2 regions of the Pseudoduganella sp. GW821-FHT11H04 genome follow, and region 2 is predicted to be linked to the other one. Evidence: predicted binding sites of a transcription regulator. Region 2 holds the regulator's gene; the other holds the start of a gene.
What was found. The regulator LexA, encoded in region 2, represses DNA repair genes until DNA is damaged. The targets are predictions, from matches to a motif close to ACTGTATNNNNATACAGT.
Positions count from the first base shown of each region.

Region 1: recA (recombinase RecA) is a predicted target of LexA. The motif match lies at 9,241-9,258, and genes of this name have one in related genera.

Region 1 is NZ_JBXARE010000006.1:101,554-112,497, forward strand. Features, by position in the region: gene moaC (cyclic pyranopterin monophosphate synthase MoaC) at 7-483, shown strand; gene AC1RTP_RS15265 (AGE family epimerase/isomerase) at 480-1,709, shown strand; gene AC1RTP_RS15270 (flagellar brake protein) at 1,769-2,464, shown strand; gene AC1RTP_RS15275 (pilin) at 2,530-3,018, opposite strand; gene AC1RTP_RS15280 (pilin) at 3,278-3,766, opposite strand; gene AC1RTP_RS15285 (FHA domain-containing protein) at 3,957-4,658, opposite strand; gene sucD (succinate--CoA ligase subunit alpha) at 4,722-5,603, opposite strand; gene sucC (ADP-forming succinate--CoA ligase subunit beta) at 5,617-6,783, opposite strand; gene AC1RTP_RS15300 (DUF2889 domain-containing protein) at 6,843-7,409, opposite strand; gene recX (recombination regulator RecX) at 7,538-7,996, opposite strand; gene recA (recombinase RecA) at 8,117-9,190, opposite strand; gene AC1RTP_RS15315 (response regulator) at 9,323-10,015, shown strand; gene AC1RTP_RS15320 (sensor histidine kinase) at 10,012-10,944, shown strand, end outside.
Region 2 is NZ_JBXARE010000001.1:250,777-261,720, reverse strand. Features, by position in the region: gene rplI (50S ribosomal protein L9) at 1-379, opposite strand, end outside; gene rpsR (30S ribosomal protein S18) at 414-704, opposite strand; gene priB (primosomal replication protein N) at 735-1,028, opposite strand; gene rpsF (30S ribosomal protein S6) at 1,047-1,427, opposite strand; gene AC1RTP_RS01225 (hypothetical protein) at 1,584-2,093, shown strand; gene AC1RTP_RS01220 (DUF4351 domain-containing protein) at 2,138-2,467, shown strand; gene AC1RTP_RS01215 (hypothetical protein) at 2,456-2,905, opposite strand; gene lexA (transcriptional repressor LexA) at 3,036-3,725, shown strand; gene AC1RTP_RS01205 (alpha/beta fold hydrolase) at 3,830-4,858, shown strand; gene AC1RTP_RS01200 (hypothetical protein) at 4,920-5,342, opposite strand; partial or broken gene AC1RTP_RS01195 (cystathionine gamma-synthase family protein) at 6,432-7,643, opposite strand; gene purF (amidophosphoribosyltransferase) at 7,643-9,169, opposite strand; gene AC1RTP_RS01185 (CvpA family protein) at 9,209-9,697, opposite strand; gene AC1RTP_RS01180 (SPOR domain-containing protein) at 9,723-10,652, opposite strand; gene folC (bifunctional tetrahydrofolate synthase/dihydrofolate synthase) at 10,664-10,944, opposite strand, start outside.

The DNA.
Region 1 (10,944 bases), on a different contig from region 2:
TACGCGATGACCGATCACCTTACACATTTCGACGCTGCCGGACAGGCACACATGGTCGACGTCGGCGCCAAGGCCGAAACCCACCGCATTGCCGTCGCCACTGGCAGTATCCGCATGAAGCCGGAAACGCTGGCGCTCATTCTATCGGGAACCGCCAAGAAAGGGGACGTTCTCGGCATCGCGCGCATTGCCGCCATCATGGCGTCCAAGCGCACCGCCGACCTGATCCCGCTGTGCCATCCCCTGGCCCTGACACGCGTCGCCGTGGACTTTACCACTGATGAAGCCAGCAGCACCGTCCATTGCCGCGCCCAGGTGGAAACCTATGGCAAAACCGGCGTGGAAATGGAAGCGCTGACCGCGGTGCAGGTCGGCCTGCTCACCGTGTTCGACATGTGCAAGGCTGTGGACCGCGGCATGGTGATGACCGATATCCGCGTCACCGAAAAAGCGGGCGGCAAGTCGGGCGACTGGAAGGCATGATGCGGCGCCGCGCGGCCGCTGCCTTGTGCCTAGCCTTCCTGCTTGCGGGCTGCGACCGAGATGGCGGCAGCGAAGGCGGCGCCGTAGCGGCCGTAGCGAATACTGACTGGCACCGCAAGGACCTCGATGCTCATGTGTCGCACTGGCTGAAGATATCCCCCACTTCCTCCGGCCTGATGGTAGGAGTATTCGACCGCAACTGGCGGCCGGCGAACCAGGGCTACGGCGACCTTACCCTGCATAGCCGCGTGGTGTACACCATGCTGGTGGGCTATGAGGCGACGGGCGATGCGCGCTACCTCGATGCGGCGAAACGCGGAACGAACTTCCTGCTCGAATTTTTCCACGACCCGCTGAATGGCGGATTTTTCCAGGTCGTCGACAAGGCAGGCAAGATGGTCAGCGCCAACAAGAACTCTTACGGCCACGCCTTCGCCCTGCTCGCGCTCTCGCACGCGGCGCGCGTAACGGGCGACCAGAAATACAAGGCCGCTGCGCTGCAAGCCTGGCAGGATATCCGGCGCGGACTGCGAGAAACGGGTGGCGGCTTGCGCGGTTCGGCGCCGCGCGATTTTGCGCCATCCACCACGCCCGGCATGCATTCGCAAAATCCGGTGATGCACATGTTCGAAGCCCTTCTGGCCCTGTACGACGCTACCGGCGATCGGGAGGTGCTGGCCGATGCGCGCGACATGGGCGACTTTGTATTGAACCAGTTGATGGTCGGCCTGCCCGATGGCGGCGCCTATATCCCGGAGTGGTACGACGAACAATGGAAGCCGCTGAAAACTGATGATGGCTACACCGACCTGGGGCACCAGTTCGAATGGAGCCACTTGCTGCGCAGCGCGGAAAAGCGCGGCTTGCCGCCCGTGTATTCCGGCGTGGCGGACCGCTTGCTGAAATTCGCCGTGGCCACTGGCTACGATGAGCAGGATGGCGGCGTACTCAATCGCATGTCGGTCGACGGCAAAGTAGACCGCAACAAATACTGGTGGCAGCAGGCGGAAGGCATGAAGGCCTTCCTGGCCGTGGCGCAGCGGCCGGAAATGGCGCGCCGCTATCGGGACACGCTGGAACTGGTGGACAAGGAATTCCTCGATCGCGAAAACGGCGGCTGGCTATCTGGCGCCAAAGAGACTTGCGCTCACGGCGGCTGCACCGGCCAGCAGCCCGATCCCTACCACCTGGTCGGCCTGGACTGGCTGGCATTGTCGGCAAAGTGATTCCTGGTGCCCGAATTATGTACAATGAGCAATTGCTCATAAATAGACAATAACGAAAAATGGCGGGCGAAAGCAAATTGCAGGAATATGCGTTTGAACAGATGAACCTGCAGGTGGGCGGGCGTATCCAGCTGATCACCCATCGCACCTTGCGCCCCATGCAGCATTTTTCGACCGTGATCGGTTGGGTGAAAGACGAGTATATGATCGTCAAGATCCCGATGGAGAACAACGGCCCGATCGCCATCACCGAAGGCGACAAACTGACAGTCCGCGTATTCTCGGGCGTGAACGTCTGCTCGTTCTCGACTGTCGTACAGCGCGTTTTCCTGCGTCCGCTGATGTATGCCCACGTCGGCTTCCCCACCGAGATCCAGGGCACGAGCCTGCGCGCGGCAATGCGGGTGAAGGTCGAGATTCCGGCCAAGATGGTGCGCGACGATGGTCATCATGCCTCTGTCTTCATCGTGAACCTGAGCGTATCGGGCGCACTGATCGAATCCGAACAGCCCCTGGGACGAGAAGGTGAAACGGTACAGCTGGACTTCACGCTGCTGGCTCCGCCGGACAACCGGCAAGTGCGCATCCATACGCCGGTGCTGGTACGGAATGCCAGCATGGCGCAGTCGCAGACGGAAGGGAAAGATGTGTTCAGCTATGGTGTGCAGTTCACCGGTCTTGACCCGGCCCACTTCACCCTGCTGCAAAACCTGACTTACGAGGCCATGCTGGCCGACCGGCAAAAAATCGTCTAAATCGTTTGCACCAATAAAAAACCGGGCCGAAGCCCGGTTTTTGCTTTGGTACTACTGCCAGGGTATTAAGTAGCTGGGTTGTTCTTCTCAACAGCGGTGATGAACACTGGGTTGGTCGCGGTGGTTGCGTTCTTCCAGGTTACGTTAGCTTTGGAACCATCCAGGCCGGTTGGGGTCATGGTGATGTTGGAACCTGCAGTTACGTTCTTGCCCAGGTCGGTCAGGGTCAGGGTCAGGACACCGCTGGTCTTGTCGAAGGTAATACCCGAAACTTCTTTGGTTGGGGTGAATGGCTTGACTGGGCTGCCACCAGCGGTATCACCAATGTCGCACTTGTTGTAGTCGCCGCCGGATTCCTGAACGCAAACACCGATTGCGGTTTTGATGGAATCAGCTGCGGAAATCGCTGCAGCAGCTTTGGCTTTCAGGGTGTACTCCGAATAGGCAGGGATAGCAACTGCTGCCAGAATACCGATAATTGCCACAACGATCATCAGTTCGATCAGGGTGAAGCCGGCTTGTGCTTGCTGCTTGATCTGTTTCATCGATTTCATTTTGCTACTCCTTCAGGTAGGGGACTAAGAATTTGGTGCCACACCTGGATATGAGCAACGGCCGTGCCATCTTTTTTTGACAACAAAAACGGCCCAAAATTGTCGCAAATTGTCACTTTTGGCCGGTTGAGATGACGATTTTAGTCAAGCCCTCTACATTTTTGTCAGTTTACACGTGCGTCGTCTGCCTTTTTTCGTCACTAGCAAAAAAAAACCGGACCAACGGCCCGGTTTTTTTCCTTCAGATACTCTAATTAGATTAGGTAGCTGGGTTGTTCTTCTCAACAGCGGTGATGAACACTGGGTTGGTCGCGGTGGTTGCGTTCTTCCAGGTTACGTTCGCTTTGGAACCATCCAGGCCGGTAGGCTCCATGGTGATAGTGGAGCCAGCACCAACGTTCTTGCCCAGGTCGGTCAGGGTCAGGGTCAGGACGCCGGAGGTCTTGTTGAAGGTGATCGACGACACTTCTTTGGTCTTGGCGAATGGCTTCACTGGGGAGCCGCCAGCGGTGTCGCCGATGTCGCACTTATTGTAGTCGCCACCCGATTCCTGAACGCAAACTCCGATGGCGGTTTTCAGGGAGTCAGCAGCAGAGATCGCTGCGGCAGCTTTGGCCTTCAGGGTGTACTCGGAGTAGGCTGGGATTGCTACAGCAGCCAGAACACCGATGATCGCCACAACGATCATCAGTTCGATCAGGGTAAAGCCAGCTTGCGCTTGTTGCTTGATTTGCTTCATCGATTTCATTTTGTAGTTTCCAAAACAAGGGTTGTTAAAGTCTCGCAGATTCCATTGAGCAATTGGCATGCCAGCTTAATAATTAAGCAAAAAGCATCATTTTGCCTAATTTATAAGCAAAATTCTGATTTTGACTGACAATTTCTGCTCGGCAAGTGACGAAAATTATCAGTTGCGAAGGTGGGGCTGACAATAAGTGTCAGGCTGGGAGGCGGAAAGCCATCAAAATTCCGCTGAGATCAAGGATGTCGCCGGTCTTCAGGCGCTGTGGCTGGCGCGGCATTGGGTCGCCGTTCAGCAGTGGAGACTTGTCGCCTTCCACATGGGCGGCGGAATAGCCATCGGCGGCGCGAGCGATCACCACCACCTGCACACCAGGGCGGCCGAGGCTGGTGACGGCCTTGGTCAGGCTGAGGGTTTTGCCGGCATTGGTGCCGTTGAGGACTTCAATATGGCCAAGCGGCAACTCCACCGCCGGTGCGATTGCGGCGAACTGGGTGGCCGGTGCGGCTTGGGCAGGCTGGGCTGCTTGTACAGACTGCGGTGGCCGAGGGCGCTGCGGCGGCACCGGCATGGCCGGGACAGTTGCGGCGGCTGCGGCCAAAGGGCGGATGCCGTCCGTGACGAATTCGAGGTGGTACTTGGCCATCTTGATCACATCCTTATTCTGCAGGAAGTGCTTACCGATGCGGTGGCCGTTAACAAAGGTACCGTTGGTGCTTTGGAGGTCTTCCAGGAAGGAGTCGTCCAGGATGGTGGTGACAATGGCGTGCTCGCCGCTCACTGCGGCGTGATTCAGCACAATATCGTTATGCTTATGGCGGCCAACGGTCATGCGCTCCTTGGTGAGCTGCACCGTTTGCTCGATGACGCCTTCACGCATGACGAGTAGTTTTGCCAAATCGTTATCTCCAGTTGAAACAAAAACGGGGAGCCGAGGCTCCCCGTTAGCTTACGGCTAATATTACAGCATTGCCTTCAGCAGGCGAGCCATTTCGGATGGGTTCTTGGTAACCTTGATACCGCAGGCTTCCATGATTTCCAGCTTGGCTTGTGCAGTATCAGCACCGCCAGAGATCAGCGCGCCGGCGTGGCCCATGCGCTTGCCTGGAGGAGCGGTGACACCAGCGATGAAGCCAACCACTGGCTTCTTCATATTGTCCTTGATCCAACGGGCTGCGTTGGCTTCGTCTGGACCGCCGATTTCGCCGATCATGATCACAGCGTCGGTGTCAGGATCGTCGTTGAACATGCGCATCACGTCGATGTGCTTCAGGCCGTTGATCGGGTCGCCGCCGATACCAACTGCCGAAGACTGGCCCAGGCCCAGAGCGGTCAGCTGGCCGACTGCTTCATAGGTCAGGGTGCCGGAGCGGGAAACCACGCCGATACGACCCTTCTTGTGGATGTGGCCAGGCATGATGCCGATCTTGATTTCGTCTGGGGTGATCAGGCCTGGGCAGTTAGGGCCCAGCAGCAGGGTCTTGGAACCAGCTTTAGCCATGCGGTCTTTGATTTCCATCATGTCGCGCACTGGGATGCCTTCGGTAATGCAGATGGCCAGGTCCAGTTCAGCTTCTACGGCTTCCCAGATTGCAGCGGCTGCGCCTGCTGGTGGAACGTAGATCACGGAAACGGTCGCGCCGGTTTCCGACGCTGCTTCCTTGACGGATGCGTAGATTGGGATGCCTTCGAAATCTTCGCCGGCTTTCTTAGGGTTCACGCCAGCAACGAATGCTTCGCGGCCGTTCGCGTAGTCGCGGCACATGCGGGTGTGGAACTGGCCGGTTTTGCCGGTGATGCCCTGGGTGATGACTTTGGTGTCTTTATTGATCAGGATAGACATATTGATTCCTTAATTATTTACCGGCAGCGGCAGCGACAACGCTCTTGGCTGCATCTTCCATGGTGTCAGCGGCGATGATTGGCAGGCCGGATTCGGCCAGCATCTTCTTGCCCAGGTCTTCGTTGGTGCCCTTCATGCGGACGACCAGCGGAACTTGCAGGGACACGGCTTTGGATGCGGTGATCACGCCTTCGGCGATCACGTCGCAGCGCATGATGCCGCCGAAGATGTTCACCAGGATGGCTTTCAGGCCTGGGTTCTTCAGCATGATCTTGAACGCTTCGGTTACTTTTTCTGCAGTTGCGCCGCCGCCCACGTCCAGGAAGTTGGCTGGCTCGCCGCCGAACAGCTTGATGGTGTCCATGGTTGCCATGGCCAGGCCGGCGCCGTTCACCAGGCAGCCGATGTTGCCGTCGAGGGAGATGTAGGCCAGGTCGAATTTCGAAGCTTCGACTTCAGCTGGATCTTCTTCGTCCAGGTCGCGGTAAGCAACGATCTCTGGGTGACGGAACAGGGCGTTGGCGTCGAAGTTGAACTTGGCGTCCAGTGCGATGACCTTGCCGGAGCCGGTCAGGATCAGTGGGTTGATTTCAGCCAGCGATGCGTCGGTATCCCAGTAAGCCTGGTACAGGCCTTTCAGGTTGGTGACCGCGTCGGCGATCGAGCCTTCAGGCACGCCGATCTTGGCGGCGATGCCGGCGGCTTCCGCGTCGGTCAGGCCAACGGCTGGATCGATAGCGATCGAGTGGATTTTTTCCGGGTGCGATTCAGCGACTTCTTCGATGTCCATGCCGCCTTCGGAGGAAGCCATCAGGACGACTTTCTGGGTCACGCGGTCGGTCACCAGGGAAACGTACAGTTCCTTCTTGATGTCGGCGCCTTCTTCGATCAGCAGGCGGCGAACTTTCTGGCCTTCAGGGCTGGTCTGGTGGGTCACCAGCTGCATACCCATGATCTGGTCGGCGTATTCTTTAACCTGTTCCATCGACTTGGCTACTTTCACGCCGCCGCCTTTACCACGGCCACCAGCATGGATCTGTGCCTTAACGACCCACACTGGGCCGCCCAGGGTTTCAGCAGCTTTCACTGCCTCTTCCACGGTCATGCACGGAATGCCGCGCGGTACGGTCACTCCGAATTTTCGGAGGATTTCTTTGCCTTGATACTCATGGATTTTCATGCTGGCTTTCCCTTCTTTCGAATACCTGTTTGTTGGTTTAGATGTATTTTGTACAGCACCTATGCTGCGTCCGTCTTGTTGACGTACCAGCGTGGATAGAACTCGGCAACTGCCCCGCCATCGGTCCTGAGGGCGTGGCACTTGTCAAGTTGGAACGGTTTTTCTGTCGCAGTGCTGGATCGCTCGTTCACTGGCCAGACATCGTTGGCAAAGGCTTGCACGGCTGCCGTCGGCAGCACCAGGGCCAATTCTGTCAGGTGGGTACAGCCTTGTACACCGGCCAGCCTTTCCTTGACTGCGTGGCGAAAACCCTTCATCAGGTTCAGGCCGATCAAGGCTTTGTAGGCTGGACCAATCGTGTTGCAATGGCCAGGATAAGGAACGGCGTCCGAACTTGCTTCGGCATCGACGATGGTCAGCTGCTTATCGACAGTCACGCGCAGCCATAGGTCGTGCAGGGCTTCATTGCCCTTGCGCGGGCCAGATGCCAGCATGGTGTCGAATGTTTTGATGTCCGTGATATGGGCGTCAAGATCCCACAGTCCATCCTCGCGCGAATACGCCTGGATGTCTATGGCGCGCGTGTGCCGCAGCGCTCGTCGGGAGACAGGATTTGACAGGGACATAAGACCGATGCCACTCAAAAGTGGCCAAAATTATAAGCAGCTAATCAGTACGCCGCAGCTTCTACGGACAACCACCGCACCCGCGGTGCTGCATAAAACTATCGAAGTGTAGCATACCTGCCCCGGCATCAGAATTCCTCGTCGGGCATGGTGCCTTTCATGGCGGTGCGGATGGCTTTTTGCGAGAAGCCGCGCGACATGAGGAAGCGCAGCTGTTTCTGGCGGCCTTCGGGGTCTGCAGCCACTTCGCCGAATTTGCGGCGCCAGACTTCGCAGCAGCGTTCGACCTCGTCTTCTTTCAGGCTCTCTTTGACTTCGGCCAGCATCTCGCCGCCGATGCCGTGGTGCTGCAGCTCGGCTACGATGCGGCTGTTGCCGTAACGCGCGGCGCGGCGGTGGACCAGGTTTTCGGAGAAGCGCTCTTCAGAGAGCCATTTGTTTTGCTCGAGAAAGTTGAGCAGGGCTTCGACGTCGTCGCCCTCTTCCGCGTGGCGTTGCAGCTTGCGGGCGAGTTCGAGGCGGCTGTGCTCGCGCTGGCTGAGCAGGCGGAGGGCGCGGGCTTTTAGGGTGGGTTTGGGGAGGGGCATCTTTTAAACCGGCAAACCGGTGTCTGACCCGCAGGGTCCGACACCTGACACGCGGCGGCCGCAGGCCGGTGCCTGACCCTGCGGGTCAGGCGGGACGGCCATCCGGCCGCTTCACCGGTTTTATTCGACCGCCCGCAGCTTCGGCGCTTCTTCGCCATCAGCGCTCACCGCTGGCAGCTCACGCACGCCCAGCGCTGCACGCACCTTGTTCTCGATTTCGCGCGCCAGTGCCGGGCGTTCTTTGAGGTAGGTACGGGCATTGTCCTTGCCCTGGCCGATACGGTCGCCGCCGTAGCTGTACCAGGAACCCGACTTCTCAACAATCTTGGCGTCCACGCCCAGGTCGATGATTTCGCCTTCGCGGGAAGTGCCTTCGCCATACAGGATGTCGAAGTGGGCTTCCTTGAATGGCGGCGCAATCTTGTTCTTCACAACCTTGACCTTGGTCTCGTTACCGATCACCTCGTCGCCCGACTTGATCGAGCCGGTGCGGCGGATGTCCAGGCGCACGGAGGCGTAGAACTTCAGCGCGTTACCGCCGGTGGTGGTTTCTGGCGAGCCGAACATCACGCCGATCTTCATACGGATCTGGTTAATGAAGATCACCAGGGTGTTGGTGCGGTTGATAGTGCCGGTCAGCTTGCGCAGCGCCTGGGACATCAGGCGGGCCTGCAAGCCTGGCAGGGAGTCGCCCATATCGCCTTCGATTTCAGCTTTTGGGGTCAGCGCGGCAACCGAGTCGACCACGATCAGGTCCACGGAACCGGAGCGCACCAGCGCGTCGCAGATTTCCAGGGCTTGTTCGCCGGTATCCGGCTGGGAGATCAGCAGCTCGTGCAGGTTGACGCCCAGCTTCTGGGCATAGGTCACGTCCAGCGCGTGTTCAGCGTCGATGAAGGCGCAAGTGCCGCCCAGCTTCTGCATTTCAGCGATCGATTGCAGGGTCAGGGTGGTTTTACCGGAGGATTCAGGACCGTAGATTTCCACAACGCGGCCGCGTGGCAGGCCGCCTACGCCCAGCGCGATATCCAGGCCGAGGGAACCGGTGGAGACAGTCTGCACTTCCTCGATCGGGGCCGATGCGTCCATGCGCATCACGGAGCCTTTACCAAACTGCTTTTCAATCTGGGCCAGTGCGGCCGCCAGGGCCTTGGCTTTTTCCGATGCAGGTACTGCGCCTTTTTTGTCGTCCATGATGTTCTTTCGCGGCTGAATAAGTTGGGTCACTACGGTGTACAGGTGATACTGTATAAAATTACAGTGCTTTTGACAAGCCCCTTTTTGCAAACTTTGCGATTTCTCAAACTTGTAGAGTAAAGTTAGCTTATGCGTATCCTATTAGCCGAAGATGACAGCGTCCTCGCGGACGGCCTGACGCGCTCCTTGCGCCAGTCCGGCTATGCGATCGACTGCGTAAAAAACGGGCAGGAGGCGGACACTGCCCTGTCCACACAAGAATTCGACCTGCTGATCCTGGACCTGGGCCTGCCCAAGATGTCCGGCCTGGAAGTGCTGCGCCGCCTGCGTGCGCGCAGCTCCCTGCTGCCGGTGCTGATCCTGACTGCCGCCGACTCGGTCGAGCAGCGCGTGAACGGCCTCGACCTGGGCGCCGACGACTACATGGCCAAGCCTTTCGCGCTGTCCGAACTGGAAGCGCGGGTGCGGGCGCTGACCCGGCGCGGCCAGGGCGGCGGCTCCACTGTCGTCAAGCACGGCCCCCTTACTTATGACCAGGTGGGACGCAGCGCCTATATAAATGAGCAGATGCTGGATTTGTCGGCGCGCGAACTGGGCTTGCTGGAAATCCTGCTGGCCCGCACCGGTCGCCTGGTATCGAAGGAACAGCTGGTGGACCACCTGTGCGAATGGGGCGAGGAAGTGAGCAACAACGCCATCGAGGTCTACGTGCACCGCCTGCGCAAGAAGATTGAAGTGGGCGGCATCCGAATTGCCACCGTGCGCGGCCTGGGCTACTGCCTCGAGAAGTTCAACCCGCCCGCCCCGCCGGCCGCCAAGTGAACGGCGAGCAGCAGGCTGCCGGCTGGGACCACGCCCCGGCCGCCGAAGAGACCGAAATCCAGCACTCGCTGTTTGGCGAGATCCTCGACTGGATGCTGGCTCCCCTGCTGCTGTTGTGGCCAATGAGTATCGCCATCACCTACCTGGTGGCGAAGTCGATCGCCAACCAGCCTTTCGACCACGCGCTGGAAGACACCGTCACCGTCCTTACGCAGCAGGTGCGCGAAGTGGGCGGCGCCATTCCGCGCCTGCCCGGCGCGGCGCGCGATATCCTGCGCGCCGACGATGTGGACAGCATCTATTACCAGATCACCAGTCCGGCCGGCTTCCATGTGGACGGCGACCGCGACTTGCCTGCGCCCGCCAGGCCGGACCCGGAGACCCAAGAAATCCGCTCCGGCGCAGTGCTGTTCCGAAATTCATCCCTGCACGGCACGCCGATCCGCATCGCCTACACCTGGGTCAACCTGGAAGAGGAAAAGGATCTTCCGCAGCGCTGGGCCCAGGTGCAGGTGGCGGAAACGCTGGAGAAGCGCGCCAAGCTGGCCAATGAAATCATCAAGGGCGTGATCCTGCCGCAGTTCATCATCCTGCCCATCGTGCTGGCGCTGGTGTGGTTTGCGCTGTCGCGCGGCCTGCTGCCGCTGCGCGAGCTGCAGGAGCGTATCCGCGCCCGCCCTTCCGACGATTTGAGCCCGATTCCGCCGCGCCAGGTGCCGGAAGAAATCACGCCCCTGGTCAAGTCGCTCAATGAAATGCTGGAGCGCCTGAAGCTGTCGATCGATATGCAGAAGCGCTTCATTGCCGACGCGGCGCACCAGATGAAGACCCCGCTGGCCGGCATGCGCACTCAATCGGAACTGGCGCTGCGCCAGACCGACCAGGCCGAAGTGCACCGCTCGCTGGAGCAGTTGGCCAAGTCCTCGGAA
Region 2 (10,944 bases):
ACTCGCCGGTGGTCTTCAGAGGACCGGTTGGCAGGCGCACAGCAGCTTTTTCCACGGTGAAGCCAGCTTTCGACAGGGCTTCAGCGATATCGAAGTTGGTCACAGAACCGAACAGACGGCCGTCAACGCCGGCTTTCTGCGATACGGTTACGGTCATGCCGTTCAGCTTTTCGCCTTGGGCTTGAGCAGCAGCCAGCTTAGCAGCAGCAGCTTTTTCCAGTTCAGCGCGCTTGGCTTCGAATTCAGCAACAGCAGCAGCGGTAGCACGACGTGCCAGCTTCTGAGGGATCAGGAAGTTACGGGCGTAGCCGTCTTTCACTTTCACCACGTCGCCCAGGTTGCCGACGTTAACAACTTTTTCCAAAAGGATGATTTGCATATTATTTCTCCAGGATCTCTGATCTGATCGCTAATTAAGCGTGGTGCAGATCGGTGTACGGCAGCAGGGCCAGGTAGCGGGCGCGCTTGATCGCGGTGTCAACTTGGCGCTGGTAGTGCGCCTTGGTACCGGTCAGGCGTGCTGGCATGATCTTGCCGTTTTCCTGGACGAAATCTTTCAGGGTGTCTACGTCTTTGTAGTCCACTTGCTCAACGTGAGCTGCGGTGAAGCGGCAGAACTTCTTGCGCTTGAACAGTGGGTTTTGTTGCTTGCGCTTTTCTTTCAGCTTGAGCTTGTTTTTGTCGAACTTTTTACCGAATGCCATTTTAGGCTCCTGTATTTAAATGTGCGCTGTTTAGACAGCACGAAAATCAATGATGTGAAACACCAGGGTTCTGCTATTGCGGTTCTTCTTGGCCAGGAAGCCGGTGAACTCGTACAAGCCTCCAAGGGGCGCCTGACTGAATCGTTTCGACAGTTCTCCTGCGGCGACCGCAGGAACTTCAAACTCGGTCAGTCGGGCAATGCCTGCCTCTGTCTGCTGCGAACTGTGCTGCAAGCTTGCATTCACAATCGGCAGGCCGGCGGGGGTGTAACGAATTTCATCCCGTTCGGCGATCAGGGCGGTAACCCGGAGCTGGTTGTACAGACCGTCTCCTGTCAGGAATTAGGCCGCTGCAGGAGCTGCTGGGGCTTCGGCGCGATGGCTCTTGGCCGCGTCTTCACGCTGAACCGACTTCATCATCGGCGAAGGAGCGGTTTCCGCTTTCTTCATCTTGACGGTCAGGTGGCGCAGTACGGCATCATTGAATTTGAATGCGGTTTCCAGCTCAACCAGGGTTTCGTTGTCGCATTCGATGTTCAGGCAGATGTAGTGTGCCTTAGCCAGTTTCTGGATCGAGTAAGCCATTTGACGGCGGCCCCAATCTTCAACACGGTGTACGTTACCGCCGCGCGAGGTCACGCTGGCTTTGTAACGTTCGATCATCGCGGGCACTTGCTCGCTCTGGTCCGGATGGACGATAAATACGATTTCGTAGTGACGCATTAATAACTCCCTTAAGGACTGTGAATATAGCCCACCCCGGCGTCAAGACGGGTGTGGGAAGAGGTAAGCCCGCAAGCATAGCAGGTTTTGCCCACCGGCTCAAGGTTTACTGATGGCGCGCAAAGCCCGCTACCCCGGGCGCTGGCATGCTGGGACATGGACCAGTTCGACGCCGCCTGGAAGCTGTTGGCCGGGAACCACCCCGAAGGTTTCCTGCGCCTGTTCGCCCCAGACCTCGCCTCCCAGATCGACTGGAGCCGGCAATATTGTCTGCCCGATCACGAACTGCCCCCGCCGACACCGGATTCCGCTGCCGCTGCCCGGCATCCCGACATCTTGCTGCTTGTTTCCCTGCTGGACGGCAGCCCTGCCTGCCTCCATATTGAAATCCAGTGCAGCCGCGATGAAGGTTTCGCCCAGCGTATGGCGATTTACCGCAGTCGCCTGCAAGACCGCTTTGCCATGCCGATCATCAGCATCGCCCTGCTGGCCGATCCAGGTCTGCGATGGCGGCCGTTACGGCCGTCGCAATCGCCACGCACCTGCTTGCATTGCAGACCCGCCGCTCAGTCGAGCGCCGCCGGGCCGCCAAGTTGCGCTTACTGCGTCAACTTTTTGCAGGCAGTTGGAATGTGCGGGAACTTTCAGACCTGCGGCAAGTCATAGATCTGATGATGCCAATACCAAGGACATGGCAAACGGAGACAACCATGGAAATCTACGAACTGATCGAAGCCGACCAGCATGCTGACAAAAACAGTTTTGCTTACATGATGTGGGAGCTGACAGACCGTCGAGGACGAATAAAGGGAAGGATTCAAGGGCTTGCTGAAGGCCGTGCTGAAGGGCGTGCTGAGGCGCGCAGACGTTTGGCAGCAATGGTGGAGCGACAACTCGAGGCCCGCTTCGGCAAACTACCCGAATCGGTTCGCAGCCCCATGCGCGACGCGAACCCGGAGCAACTGGAACAGTTGGCCCTGGCGCTACTGAGGGTGAGGACGCTGGATGATGCCTTGGTGATCTCCGGACTAATCGCCTGAGGCCGCGCCTTGCGCTTGCGCGGCGCGGGAAGACTGCAGGATGCCGGTCAGGAAACCGAGCCCGGCCGCAAGCCAGATGCAGGACGCGACAACGTCAAACGTCCACAGACGCTCGGGGAATTTGTAGAGGTAAGGCACAACCAGCAGCCCGCGCAGCAGGCAGATCGCAGCGATCGTGCCCTGCGCCATTTGTGCAAACGGCAGCCAGTGCAGGCGGCCCGCACCGGCCAGCGCGTACAGGGAGCAGATGAACATCAGGGCCCCAATGAGCGCAGCACCAGCAGGCGCGAACCAGGTCCCAGCGTGGGCGGGAGCGACAACCTTAGGCGGCGCCTGCAGGAAGGCGTACCACTCCGGCCCCAGCCAAGGCGCGGCGAAATGGATTACTGCACCAAAAAGCGAAATCCCCGCCGCCAGCAAGAAAGCAAACCGTCCCATCCTGCCCTCCAATGGTTGTCGAATCGACATTAAGCCGAATATTTTCTGCCGATGCAACAAATTTGCTTGCAATTCCTTTCATACTGTACAAAAATACAGACTGTCTATAATCACAGTCCACTATAGCGCCATGATCAAGCTCACAGCACGACAAGAACAAATCCTCGACCTGATCAAGGATGCAATCGAAAACACCGGCTTCCCACCGACCCGCGCAGAAATCGCAGCGGAACTGGGCTTCAAATCCGCCAATGCGGCCGAAGAGCACCTGAAAGCCCTCCAGCGCAAAGGCGCGATTGAAATCACCGCCGGCACTTCGCGCGGCATCCGCCTGACCGGCAACTTCGGCGGCCCGGCAACCGGCACCGCAAAACCTAGCCCTGCCCCGCGCGCCAAAGTCGAATTCGACGATATGCCAGCCGTCCCGGCCGGCATGCTGATTTCCCTGCCGCTGATCGGCCGCGTCGCCGCCGGTTCGCCCATCCTGGCACAGGAAAACCTGGAAACCAGCTACAGCGTCGACCCGAACCTGTTCTCGGCCAAGCCCGACTTCCTGCTGAAGGTGCGCGGCGAATCGATGCGCGACATCGGCATCATGGACGGCGACCTGCTGGCCGTGAAAAAGACCGACAGCGCCCGCAACGGCCAGGTGGTGGTAGCCCGTATCGGCAACGACGTCACGGTGAAGACCTACCGCAAGACCGGCAGCAAGATCGAACTGCTGCCGGAAAACCCGGACTTCAAGATCATCACCGTCAACCCGGAAGACGACTTCGCCCTGGAAGGCCTGGCGGTCGGCCTGATGCGCACCTGGCACTGATTCATCCCGCCTGTTCCGCGTTTTTTGCAGCCTGTCGCATAGACGCTACTATTGCCGGGCAAACAAAGTTATCCTTCTTACATCAACAACAAGAAGGAGAAAACATGTTTGCCCGACGCCTCAGCGCCACCCTGTGCACTCTCGCATTTGCCTCCGTCTCGGCCTACGCCGCAGCGCCACAGCAGCAATTCGCCAAAATGGGCGACCTGCAGCTTGAGAGCAAAGCCACCATCAACGACTGCTCGATCGGCTACCGCACCATCGGCACCCTGAACGCCGACAAATCCAACGCCATCCTGTTCACCACCTGGCACACCGGCACCAGCCGCGACGCCATCGGCATGCTGCAAAGCGGCGCCCTGTTCGATCCAGCGCCATGGTATGTGATCGTGGTCGATGCGCTGGGCAACGGCGTTTCCTGCTCGCCCTCCAACAGCAAGACCCAGGCCGGCCCAGCCTTCCCGCAATTCTCCATGCGCGACATGGTGGAAAGCCAGCACAAGCTGCTGACTGAAAAACTGGGCATCAACCACGTGCGCGCCGTCATGGGCTACTCGATGGGCGGCATGCAAACCTTCCAGTGGGCAGCCAGCTACCCGGGCTTCATGGACGTGGCTATCCCGATTGCGGGCACCCCGCGCCTGACCTCCTCCGACATGCTGTTCCTGCGCATCGTCGAGAAATCCGTGGTCGACGAACCAGCCTATGCCGGCGGCCGCTACGCAAAGAATCCGGCCCTGCCGATGTACAACCTGCTGTTCGCCATGAACTTCGACAGCCCGGCCCACCGCAGCGCACGCACCGCGCCAAAGGATTTCGAAAAATTCTTCCGCGAGAGCGCAGCCTCCGATCCTGAAGGCACCGATGCCAACAACTCCCTGTGGCAGATCCGCGCAGTGCTCGGCCACGACATCGCCCAGGGCGGCAAATTGGAAGACGCAGCTGCCCACGTCAAGGCGCACATCTACCCGATCAATGCCGCGCAAGACCACCTGGTCAATCCAGCGCCAAGCATCTCCTTCGCCAAGCTGCGCAAGGAAGAAGCCACAGTCCTCGACACCGACTGCGGCCACGCCGCCCTGCGCTGCGCCATGCCCGCAATGAAAGCCGTTGTGGAAAAAGCGCTACGCTAAGACTGCAGTCTATTCCGCCAATCCTGCAGTTCGTCGCAGCCACGCTCCCCGGGTGGCTGCGCTAACTTAAAGTCACACAAAACCACATAACCACCGGGGAGATTTGATGTTCAAGCCACTCTGCATCGCAGCCGCGATGCTGGCAGCGCAGTCCGCGTTCGCCTTCGACAACCAGACCAACCATTACCGCCTGAGCATCGACAAAGATGCCAAGCGCGCCCACGTTGAAGCCGACGTCTGGGTCGAAGGCCGCGAACTGGTGCTGTTCAACTGCATGCCCATCCCGCAGCTGAAAAACGGCCAGGCGGACCTGATCGAAAAACTGGCCGTGCGCGACATGGCCGGCAGCGCGGTCGCACTGACCGACAAGGGCGAAGGCGAATATGAAGTGGATGGCGACCGCCGCCTGCGCCTCTCCTATGACATCCGCCTGGAGCACGACAAATACGAATGGCCGGGCGGGAATGAAGAAGTGTCCTATCACACAGACGAAGGCCTGATGTCGGTCGGCTACCCGCTATTTATCGTGCCGGGCGTGAAGATGCTGGGCGAAACCGAAGTCGCCTTCGAGCTGCCGCAAGGGTGGAAAGCCAACACGCCATGGCGCAGCGCCGGCAAGCCTGGCGCCTTCGTCGTCGAATCGCGCCGCGAGCTGGTGAACAACGCCTTCTTCTTCGGCACCGCACATGCCGAGACCTTCAAGGCAGGCGGCGTCGAAATGACCCTGGTCATGGGCAAACAATACTGGAAACGCCGCGACGCCTTCATGTCGATGATCGACAAACAGATGAACAGCTACCAGAAGCTTTACGGCCGTGGCCCGGTTGCCGACCGCTTCCTGATCGTGATCAACCAGGGCGACACCGGCGACGGCGGCGCCTTCTCCGCCTCCTTCAGCCAATACCTGAAAGACGATGGCAGCGACGTCTCGCGCCCGATCTGGGGCAAGGTGATGGCGCACGAGCTGGCCCACTTCTGGGACGGTCACTCGCTGGTGCCGAAGAACGAAAGCGAAGAATGGTTCAAGGAAGGCGTGAACGACTACGTCACCGTGATCACGATGGCGCGCAACAAACTGATGGACCGCACGATGGTGATCCAGCAGCTGGAAAACCTGGCGCGCGGCCAGAACGTCGCCCGTAATGTACAAGGACTGACCGTCACAGTGCGCGAAGCGGTCAAGGACAAGCACCGCAACTGGCTGCTTGTCTACGGCGGCGGTACGATTGCCGGCCTGGCGATGGACGTCGAACTGCGCAAGGCCAGCAAAGGCAAGGTCAGCCTCGACACGCTGCTGAACGCGATGTACAAAGAGTTCGGCCACAAAGGCAAACAATACGACCAGGCCGACATCGTCCGCATCGGCAAAGCGATCGGCGGTGTCGACCTCGACCCGCTGCTGAACAACATTGTCGCCACCACCAAAGCGCCCGACCTCTCGCCCCTGTTCAAAGACATTGGCCTGCGCCTCGAACAATTCGGCATGCTGGAAACCTACCTGCTGCGCGACCCAGCCGCCACAGCCGAACAGAAATCCCGCTTCACCGCCATCTTCGGTATCCCCTACTAAGGAAAAAGTCGGGGTCAGGTCGGCGGGGTCTTCGATGCCGACGGAGACGCGGATCAGGCTGTCGGCAATGCCCATCGAGGCGCGGCGCTCTGGGCCCATTTCGTAGAAGATGGTGTGCGAGACGGGGATCACCAACGTGCGGGTATCGCCCAGGTTGGAAGTCGGGATCGCGAGCTTCAACTTGTTGAGGTAGTCGAAACAGTCGATGCCGTCTTTCAGTTCAAAGCTCAAAAGCGAACCGAAGTCCTTGAACAGCTCTGCTGCGATGCCGTGCTGCGGGTGCGATTTCAGGCCTGGGTAGTAGACAGCCGCAACGCGCTCGTCGGCTTCCAGCATTGCTGCCAGGGCGCGGGCGTTGGCGCAGGTGCGTTCCATGCGCAGGGCCAGCGTTTCGGCGCCGACGGCAATGGTGTGCGCTGCTTCCGGGGCCAGCGAGGCGCCGAAGTCGCGCAGCGCCTTGGCGCGGATCTGCACCAGGCCCCACTGCGCCGCAGGATTCTTTTTGTAGTTCTCGAAGATGTTCGGGAACTTGGTCCAGTCGTAAGCGCCGGTATCAGTCAGCGCGCCGCCCAGTGCATTGCCATGGCCGCCAATCGACTTGGTCAGCGCATTCACCACCAGGCCCGCACCCACGTCTTTCGGGCGGAACAGGTAGGGCGACGTCATCGTGTTGTCCACGATGTAGAGGATGCCGCGCTCCGCGCACAGTTGGCCGATGCGTTTCAGGTCGGCGATCTGCGTGCGCGGGTTGGCGATGGTCTCCACGAACACCATGCGGGTTTCAGGCTTCAAAGCCGCGGCCACATTGGCCACGTCGGTGGCGTCGACAAAGTCCACGCCCACGCCCTGCCCCGCTACGGTTTGCCACAGCGAGTTGGTATTCCCGAACAGGAACGACGACGACACGATATGGTCGCCGGCGCGCAGCAGCGCCTGGAACACGGCGCCGATGGCGCCCATGCCCGTGGCGAAGCAGATCGTGCCCACGCCCTGCTCCATCTTGCTGACCTTATCCTCCAAAGCGGCAACGGTAGGGTTGCCCTGGCGGCCGTAGCGGAAGCCCGGCTCCTTGCCCTGGAAGACCGACGCCAGCTGGCGTGCGTCGGCGTAGCCGAAAGTGACCGAAGTGTGGATCGGCTTGTGCAGCGAGCCGTGCTCGATGCCTTTCTGGCGGTCGTTATGCAGGATGGTGGTCGTGAAGCCGTAGTTCTTCATCAGGATTCCGTGTTGGCGGTGTTCAGGTTCAGTTGCGTACGTGCCGCGTCTTCAGCAACCTTGGCCTTGGTCGGATTGTGGCGAGCCTGTTCGATGCGGTCCAGGTACTCGGCCGACACGTCGCCGGTGATATACTTGCCGTCGAAGCAGGAAGCCTCGAATTCGGTCAGCGCAGGGTTCACGTCGGCGATGGATTTCTTCAGGTCTTCCAGGTCCTGGTAGACCAGCGCGTCGGCGGTGATTTCTTCGCAGATCTCTTGCACGGTGCGGCCGTGGGCGATCAGTTCGTCGCGGGTAGGCATGTCGATGCCGTACACGTTCGGGTACAGCACTGGCGGCGCGGCGGAGGCGAAGATCACTTTCTTGGCGCCGGCTTCGCGCGCCATCTGCACGATCTCACGGGAGGTGGTGCCGCGCACGATGGAGTCGTCCACCAGCAGTACAACCTTGTCCTTGAATTCGTCGCCGATGGCGTTCAGCTTCTGGCGCACGGACTTCTTGCGCATCGCCTGGCCCGGCATGATGAAGGTGCGGCCGATGTAGCGGTTCTTGATGAAGCCTTCGCGGTAATCCACGCCCAGGCGCATCGCCAACTGGATTGCGGCAGGACGCGAGGAGTCAGGAATAGGCATGACGACGTCCACGCCTTCAGCCAGGCCTTCGCGCTTGATCTTGTCGGCCAGGTACTCGCCCATCTTCAGGCGGGTGTTGTACACGGAGGCGCCGTCGATCACGGAATCAGGACGCGCCAGGTACACGTATTCGAACACGCATGGATTCAGCTTTGGATTCTCGGCGCAGATCTGTGCGTGCAGGTTGTTGTCGTCGTCGATGAAGATCGCTTCGCCCGGCAGCACGTCGCGCACGAAGCGGAAGCCCATGCCTTCCAGCGCCACGGATTCCGAAGCAACCATGTACTCCTTGCCTTCCGGGGTTTCGTTGATACCCAGGCACAGCGGACGGATGCCGTTCGGGTCGCGGAAGGCCAGCATGCCGCTGCCTGCGATTTGCGCCACCGCAGCATAGCCGCCGCGCACGCGCTTGATCAGCACCGTCACGGCCTGGAAGATGTTGGCCGGGGTCAGGTGAACGTCGGTGGATGCCTTCTGGATCTCGTGCGCCAGCACGTTCAACAGCACTTCCGAATCGGAATCGGTGTTGATGTGGCGGCGGTCATTCTTGAACATCTCGTCCTTGAGCTGTTCCCAGTTGGTCAGGTTGCCGTTGTGCGCCAGGGTGATGCCGAACGGCGCGTTGACGTAGAACGGCTGCGCTTCTTCTTCGCTGGAAGAACCGGCGGTCGGGTAGCGGCAATGGCCGATACCGGAGGTGCCGTTCAGCGAACGCATATTCCGAGTGCGGAACACGTCGCGCACCAGGCCATTGGCCTTGTGCATGGAGAACGTGTTGCTTTGGTTGGTTGCGATACCTGCCGCGTCCTGGCCGCGATGCTGCAACAGCAGCAGCGCGTCATACAGCATCTGGTTGACTGGTTGGTGGGATACGACGCCGACGATGCCACACATGGTGTGCTCCTAAACTTGGTACTGCGGATTTAACGAATTCTAAAAATGGACATGCTGCGCCATATCGGCGGGCAGGAATGGTTTTACGGTGCGCACGCCGGATTCCGCCATGGGACTCAACAGCGCGTTCTTCCAGAAATCCTGCTTCGGCATGGATGTCATCCCTGCCAATATGACGCCGGCCAGCACAATCACAATGCCCCGAGCCAGGCCAAACAAGCTTCCCAGGCCGCGGTCTGCCAGTGACAGGCCGCCCGCTTCGATCAGCGCCTCGATCGCCATGGTCACCAGGGCAAGGAGGATGCGCGCACCGATAAACAGTGCAATGAAGGCAACGATCAGGCGCACCACGGCGCCCGGGATGGCCTCCGGCAGCATGGCGGCCAGCCATGGTCCGTAAGCGTTGGCGACGACAAAGGCTATTATCCAGCCGGCCAGCGACAGTACTTCTTTGACCAGGCCGCGCAGGGTACCGATAATGACGGAGGAGGCAAGCACGAAAATAACCAGGTAATCGAAAATCGTCACGTCAGCGCAGCCTCAAATCATCCTGTCAGGCCGGGGCCAGGCTGCCGTTCAGGCCCAGTTTGACCAGCTTGGCTTTGACCTTTTCGGCTTCTTCCTTGTTCGGGAACGGACCGACTCGCACGCTGGTCAATTCGCCATTGGCGGTGGTGACCTTTTGCGCATAGGACTTGATGCCGGCGTCGCCCAGCTTGCGCTGCAGCTCTTCCACTTTTTCTTTCGCGGCGAAGGCGCCGACCTTGATCACAAACTTGGTCGATGGCGCTGCTTCGGCGGCCTTGCCTTCCAGGATAGCCATGGCGCGCGCATCGTCGGACAGTGCAGGCTTGGCTTCCGGTTTCTTCGGCTCCGGCTTCGGTTCTGGGTGTTTTACTTCGGCCTTGGCGACTTTTGGCTCGGTCGCTTTTGGATCGGCCGCTTTTGGCGGCTTCACAGGTTCGGTCACGGCCGGCTTGCTCGGCACGTGGACAATTTCTTCGCCCTTGTCGAGGGCAGCGCCGGCGGCTGCAACCGGAGCGACCGTACGCGAGGACGGCGCCGGAGCAGGAACAGGAGCAGGAGCGGCAGGCTGCCCGATAGCTGGCACCGGAGCCGGTGCGCTGGCAGGACCGCCATTCAGCGGTTCGCCCGGCTTGTCCTTCGAAGGCATATTGATGGCGATATCCGACACCGACGATTTAGGTTCGGAATCGAGCAGCATCGGCAGGCCGATGGCCACTGCCAAAGCTAGCGCAATGGCGCCTACCAGACGGCGGCGTGCACGCTTTTTCTCTGGCAGTACGGGATCCTGGGCATTTTTGCCGGCACCGCGGCGCGGAGCCGCGTCGGCGCCGGCGCTGGATGCGCGCTTGGAACGGGCCTTTTCATCCAGGGCCCTGTCGTCCTGTGCGCGGTAGTAGCCGCTGTCTTCACCAGCAGCATCTTGCTTGTCTTTGCCAAATTTCGATAACAAGCCCATGCGGAATTTTCTCAGTGGAGTGAGGATTTTTTCGCCGCCATGACGCCGGCGACGGTCAGGAATGATCCAAAGACCACAATTCTATCATTCTCGCCCGCGCGGCTCATCGCATTTGCGAATGCCTGACCTGGATCATCGAAAATATTGACGGTTTTTTCACCGATTTTCGGCTCAATCGCCTGCACTTTGCCTGCCAGCTCGGAAGCAGTGGCCGCGCGCGACGATGGTAAGTTGGTAAGACACCAGTGGTCAACGCATGGCGCCATGGCTTTGATCACGCCGTCGATGTCCT